3 regions of the Blautia massiliensis (ex Liu et al. 2021) genome follow, and region 2 is predicted to be linked to each of the others. Evidence: predicted binding sites of a transcription regulator. Region 2 holds the regulator's gene; each other region holds the start of a gene.
What was found. The regulator Rex, encoded in region 2, represses fermentation and respiration genes when NADH is low (regulators of the CRP and FNR family bind a similar motif). The targets are predictions, from matches to a motif close to ATTGTTAANTANTTAACAAT.

Region 1 (2,275 bases), on a different contig from region 2:
TGAAGGAAGCGGAACCGGATTTGGCGGGACGATCCGCGTGAGAGTAACAATCAGCGGCGGAAAGATTGCAGCCATAGATATTCTGGAGGCATCTGGAGAAACCGCGTCGTATTTTGCATCAGCTCAGGGTGTGATCAGCAGGATGATCGCCGGAAATACACCGAATGTAGATGCAGTCAGCGGAGCAACCTATTCCTCCAACGGGATTCTGGATGCTGTAAAAAAAGCCTTCAAAGAAGCGGTTAATCCGGAGTATGGAAAGAAACCCACACCAACTCCTACAAAGAAACCGATACCAAAGCCAAAAGCCACACCGAAACCTATGGCAACGCCGAAACCAACAGTCACACCGAAGCCAACAGAGACGCCGGCAGCAACCCCGACGCCGGAGCCGGACGACCCGGATGTGACGCCGGTTCCTGAAAAACCCAATGTAACTCCAACACCAGGGACAGATGAGCCGGATGCAACACCGGAGCCAACGGAAGCACCGGAACCGGTGGGAATGTACAGAGATGGAACGTATACAGGCTCGGCTTTTGGATATGGAGGAAAAACATATCTGACAATTACGATCTCAGGAGGCCAGATCGCATCCATTGAGCAGACAAATCAGGATACACCGGAATTTTTGATCCTGCATGGAGCACGATCTATTCTCAGATCATGGCAAACCAGTCGGCGGATGGGATCGATACTGTCAGCGGAGCCACCTATTCCTCCGAAGGGATCCTGGACGCTGCACAAAAGGCCCTTGCCCAGGCGAAGAATTAACCGGGTGAACGTTGGAGCAGCTATAAACATCTGAATCTAAGCCAATAATAAGAGGTGAAAGAAACCTCTGGACTTCTTGATTTTTTTGAAGTTCAGAGGTTTTTTGCTAGGTTTCTGAAATTGCCTCTATAAATCGATAAAAAAATAACAGGAATGTATACAGAATAATAGAAAAAATATCAGAAAATACAAGCGGTTTAAATAATTTGAAACGCAAATTAGCGGGGATTAACCTGAGAAATACAATAAAATTTTTATTGCACAGGGCAATGTTTTATGTTATGTTTGAATGTGTGTAATTAAAGTTGTTATTAAAATGACAAACAACGCTGAAAGGAGAACAAATATGAGCAGTAAAATTACGATCATCGGAGCAGGAAGTGTAGGAGCAACTATCGCTTATACCTTATCACAGAGGAGTATTGCATCAGAGATCGTTCTGATCGATATTAACAAAGATAAGGCTGAAGGTGAGGTTATGGATATTGAGCAGGGAACCAGTTTCCGTGAGCCGATCTCCATCGTGGCAGGAGATTACCCGGATGCTGCAGATTCTGACATTGTGATCATCACTTCCGGTATTGCCAGAAAACCGGGACAGACTCGCATCGAGCTGACACAGACCAACGTCAACATTATGAAGAGTATTACTCCGGAGATCGTAAAGGTGGCTCCCAAAGCGCTTTATATTATCGTAAGTAATCCATGTGATATTATGACTTATGCATTTGCAAAGCTTTCCGGACTGCCGGAAAATCAGATCCTTGGTTCCGGAACCGCCCTGGATACGGCCCGTCTCCGCTGCAGACTTTCTCAGCACTACGGTGTATCTGAGAAAAACATCCACGCCTATGTATTCGGAGAGCATGGAGATACTTCCTTTGTACCGTGGTCCAGAGCCTTTGTTGCAGGTGCGACCCTTGATGAGTTTGACAAGATCGTTCATGAGGATCAGAAAGATCTGCAGCCACTTGACAGAGAAGAGGTTCTGGAGTATGTTCATACTTCAGGATCAACTGTGATCGCCAAGAAGGGTGCTACATTTTATGCGGTAGCCGTATCTGTTTGCAGACTTTGCTCGCTTCTTCTTGCAGCATCTGATACAATAGTCAGTGTATCAACAATGCTTCACGGAGAATACGGTGTTGAAGACGTATGTCTTAGTACCATGGCTTCTATCGGACCGGAAGGTGTAAAACGTATCGTTCGTGTTCCGCTGACCGAGGAGGAGACAGAGAAGCTTCATGCAAGCGCCAATGCTCTGAAGGACGTGATCGCACAGATTGATCTTTGATAAATGTCAGAAGCTGTGTAAAGAGGAAAAAGCAGCCTCAGGCAAATTTGAAACAACGGGAGAAAGATAAAAATGGATATTATTCAGGTAATTACCAGAGAATTGAACGTTGAGAAATGGCAGGTCGAGGCAGCGGTTAAGCTGATCGATGAAGGCTGCACCATTCCTTTTATTTCCAGATACCGTAAGGAAGCAACCGGTACACTG
Region 2 (2,275 bases):
CATGGATGATATCAGCATAATGCCCCTCGATCGGACGCGTCAGGCCTACCCCAAACACGGCATCTACTATAGTAGTATATTCACTCCACTGCGGGTTATTCACCTCCGGGACACGATAACCGGAAGCGATCTTATACTGAAGAGCTGTCTCTCTGGTCATTTTATCTTTGTTTCCGACCATATAAAACTCTACCCGGATCCCCTTCAGATGGAACAATCTGGCAACAGCGATACCGTCACCGCCATTATTTCCGCTTCCGCAGACTACCAGGATCCTTTCGTCCTTCTGGAGATACTTTTCTGTTTCCTCTACCACCTTCAGTGCTGCCCGCTCCATCAGAACCTCGGAGGGAACTCCGATCTCACGGATCGTTGTGGAGTCCAGATCCTTCATTTCTTTGCAGGTAACAAGCTTCTTCATTCTGTCTTCTGCCTCCCCTCTGTCATAGAGAAAGCTGCCGTTTCCGGCAGCTTAACAATTCTTAATTATCCACATGTTCCTGCCTGTATTTGCTGAGATTATAAGACAGTGTCATCAGACTCTCGGAAAGATGAACGTTCTCTACGATCACATCATCCGGTGTCTCAAGATCGAGATGTGCAAAATTCCAGATTGCCTTGATCCCGTTCTCCACCAGGATATCTGCCATTTCCTTGGCTTTATTCTTGGGAAGTGTCAGAATCGCGATCTCCACGTTATTCTCTCTCAGGAAAAACGGAAGCTCACTGAGCATCTGGATCTCAAGTCCACGGACTGCGATGCCCTCAAGCACAGGATTTACGTCAAAGATACCAACCAGCCTGAAGCCACGCTTCTCAAAATCCACATAATTGGCAAGTGCCTGTCCCAGATTACCGGCACCCAGAATGATCATCGGATGAACGGTATCCAGTCCCAGGATCTTACCGATCTCTGTATAAAGATAATGTACATTATAGCCATACCCCTGCTGCCCAAAACCGCCGAAATTATTAAGATCCTGACGGATCTGAGAAGCTGTGGTATGCATCTTCTTACTTAACTCATTGGAAGAAATACGTTCTACATTGTCTTCCATCAGCTCTCCTAAGTAGCGGTAATAGCGTGGCAGACGCTTAATCACCGCTTTCGAGATTTGTTTTGTCTCCACGATAGTTTTCCTCCTTACCTTACACTAGGTTAATTATAACGAATTGACATTTTCCTGTCAATTAAAGTTGTCTATTCTGTACAAATTTCCTTATAATTTTTCTAATAATTGATTTTTTCTTTGAAATCCTGGCGGTTTCCGTTATAATAGGTGGAGGATTTTCCCTGTTTTATGACCAGACAGAGACAATTCTTTATACAGGAGGACAGTTTTTATGATTTTATCATGTCAAAATATATGCAAAGCCTTTGGCGAAAAAGTAATTTTAAATGACGCATCCTTCCATATTGAAGACCGGGAAAAAGCGGCCCTTATCGGATGCAACGGTGCAGGAAAAACAACCCTTCTTCGGATCATCATGCAGGAAATTTCCGCTGATTCCGGCAATGTTGTTCTTGCACGTGACAAAAATATCGGCTATCTGGCCCAGTATCAGGACATTCACGGGCACCATACGATTTATGAAGAACTTCTTACCACCAAGCAGCACATCATTGATATGGAACGCCGCATCCGTAATCTGGAGCAGGAAATGAACCATGTACAGGGCGAGGACCTGAACCGTCTGATGGAGACTTACACCCGTCTTACCCATCAGTTTGAACTGGAAAACGGTTATGCCTACAAAAGTGAACTGACCGGTGTTTTAAAGGGTCTTGGTTTTACAGAAGAGGATTTTGATAAACAGATCGAGACTCTTTCCGGAGGACAGAAAACCCGTGTTGCCCTTGGCAAGATGCTTCTCTCCAAACCGGATATCCTGCTTCTGGATGAGCCTACCAACCACCTGGATATGGAAAGTATCTCATGGCTGGAAACCTATCTTCTGAATTATCCGGGAGCTGTATTTATTGTCTCCCATGACCGTTATTTTCTTGATAAAGTTGTCACAAAGGTAGTGGAGATTGAGGCCGGACAGACCCGTGTCTACAGTGGAAACTACTCTGCCTATGCCCTTAAAAAAGCCCAGCTACGCGATGCCCAGTACAAGGCATACTTAAATCAGCAGCGGGACATCAAACATCAGGAAACTGTCATTGCCAAACTGAAATCCTTTAACAGAGAGAAATCCATCAAACGTGCCGAAAGCCGTGAGAAAATGCTGGATCGTGTACAGCGTATCGAAAAGCCTCTGGAAATTCAGG
Region 3 (2,275 bases), on a different contig from region 2:
GATATATGATAGGTGCCGGACCACCCATGATATGGGCAAATGTGATCTCCTTACCGGCTACGGTTTCCTGTACGATTCTGATCTGATCTCTATGTTCATCCGCCATTGATGATTCCTCGCTTTCAAAATTTTATATTATTCTCGATCTGATAATATTGGATAATTTTATAAGCCGGATTTCATTTATCCGGCTTACAGCTTCCTAAAGTCAGGCAGATCTTTGAAATCCGCTCTGCTACCTGCTCATGGTCAAAAAACAGTCTGGCAGTTCATCTGATTTAATTTTACTATTTACCAATTTTAATGTCAAGACAATTCTTCGAAAACAAGTCAAAAAACAACGTTTTTAAAAATAGAAATCCACAAAAAACAACATTTATTTTCGAATCCTCGCGGAAAACCAGTCAGAAATCTGCTCAGAACTCAAACACCTTCTTAATACTGTCATAATGTAGGAATTTTCCCTCTGCGGCAAACGCCCGGATCTGCTCCAGGGTTGCAAACATATATCCGTCTGTCTCTTCTGTCTGAAGCTTCAGATCCTTATCCTCCACATCCATGACAAAACGGTACACATCCACAAAGTAATTATCTCCTTCCCCCGGGTTCTCTCTTTTATATGTAAAAAGGTATCCACCCTCTGCCTCACTGGCGTCCAGTCCGGTCTCCTCTTTCACCTCACGGAGTACTGCATCACGGGAAGCCTCTCCTGCCTGGGCTGCACCGCCGGAAACCTCCCACCAGCCCGGAGCCCAGGCCTTTGTCATCACACGTTTGGTAATAAGAAAGGTCTTGTCCGGTCTTGCTACCACGCCCAAAACTGTCAGATGATACTCTCCATCTTTTAAACACCAGTCATTGCGCTTCATAGTCCTTCCTGTCGGTTTCTTATCTGCATCGTAAATATCCCAGAATTCCATTTTATCTATCTCCTGTCTTTTTACAGAACGCGGAAATACAGTCTTACATTTGATCCGTTTCAGCTTGCCCGTTTCTCCGTTTTCTGTATCTTTTTTATTTGTTATGATAACACGTTAAAATCATATATGTAAACCCCTGGATCCGATACCATTTTCCAGTTAGCGTTACCGTTCACTCCGTTCTCAGTAACCAGTTGTCCTTCTACATCTGTTTTTTTTACATTATAAGCATGCAAGTACCTTCAGCCTGAAAGATGATATCCAAAAATCTATAGATTATTTTTATTATATTGCTCGTATTATGAATTATTTTTATAGATTATTCTGTTATATAATTAACACAAACAAACGATTCTATTTAAAATAACCAGGGAGGTTTTTTTCAGATGAAGAATGATTATCCGCATATTTTTTCCCCATTAACCGTTAAAAATATGACTATCAAGAACCGTATTGTTATGATGCCGATGGGCACCAACTACGGTGAACAGAACGGCGAAATGAGTTTTCTTCATATCAATTATTATGAGCAGCGTGCAAAGGGTGGCACAGGTCTCATCATCGTAGAGAACGCAAGTATCGATTCCCCGCAGGGCTCCAACGGAACCACACAGCTGCGCATCGACCATGACAACTATCTGCCACGTCTTTTCAAATTCTGTGAAAATATTCATAGATACGGAACAAAGATCGCGATCCAGATCAACCATGCCGGAGCTTCCGCTGTTTCTTCCAGGATCAACATGCAGCCGGTTTCCGCATCCGACGTTCCATCCAAAGAAGGCGGCGAGATCCCGCGTCCTCTTTCCAGAGATGAGATCCTTCACATCGTAAAAAAATACGGTGAGGCTGCAAAACGTGCACAGACAGCTGGCTTTGACGCAGTAGAGATCCATGCAGGACACTCCTATCTGATCAGTCAGTTCCTCTCCCCGATTACAAACAAGCGTACCGATGAATTCGGCGGATCTGTTGAGAACCGTACCCGTTTCTGCCGTATGGTCATCGATGAGGTAAGAAAACAGGTAGGACCTTTCTTCCCGATCATGCTCCGTCTCAGTGCGGATGAGCTGATGGAAGGCGGAAATACACTGGAGGATACTCTGGAATACCTGGATCATCTTCAGGAAGAGGTTGATATCTTCGATGTTTCCTGCGGACTTAACGGTTCCATCCAGTACCAGATCGATGCAAATTATCTCCCGGACGGATGGCGTTCCTACATGGCAAAGGCCTTAAGAGAAAAATTCAACAAGCCATGTATCTCCATGGGTAATGTCCGTGACCCGAAGGTTGCTGAGCGTATCCTGGCTGACGGTGATGCAGACCTGATCGGTATGGGCCGTAGTCTGATT

Region 1: ACTNDQ_RS09365 (L-lactate dehydrogenase) is a predicted target of Rex. The motif match lies at 1,079-1,098, and genes of this name have one in related genera.
Region 3: ACTNDQ_RS12440 (oxidoreductase) is a predicted target of Rex. The motif match lies at 1,244-1,263, and genes of this name have one in related genera.

What each region holds. Positions count from the first base shown of each region.
Region 1 covers NZ_JBQHWA010000019.1:64,880-67,154, reverse strand. Annotated here, with positions in the region: partial or broken gene ACTNDQ_RS09370 (FMN-binding protein) at 29-808, shown strand; gene ACTNDQ_RS09365 (L-lactate dehydrogenase) at 1,121-2,068, shown strand; gene ACTNDQ_RS09360 (Tex family protein) at 2,141-2,275, shown strand, end outside.
Region 2 covers NZ_JBQHWA010000013.1:4,532-6,806, reverse strand. Annotated here, with positions in the region: gene ACTNDQ_RS06890 (NAD(P)H-hydrate dehydratase) at 1-421, opposite strand, end outside; gene ACTNDQ_RS06885 (redox-sensing transcriptional repressor Rex) at 483-1,130, opposite strand; gene abc-f (ribosomal protection-like ABC-F family protein) at 1,345-2,275, shown strand, end outside.
Region 3 covers NZ_JBQHWA010000032.1:20,661-22,935, reverse strand. Annotated here, with positions in the region: gene ACTNDQ_RS12450 (BMC domain-containing protein) at 1-106, opposite strand, end outside; gene ACTNDQ_RS12445 (NUDIX hydrolase) at 417-920, opposite strand; gene ACTNDQ_RS12440 (oxidoreductase) at 1,307-2,275, shown strand, end outside.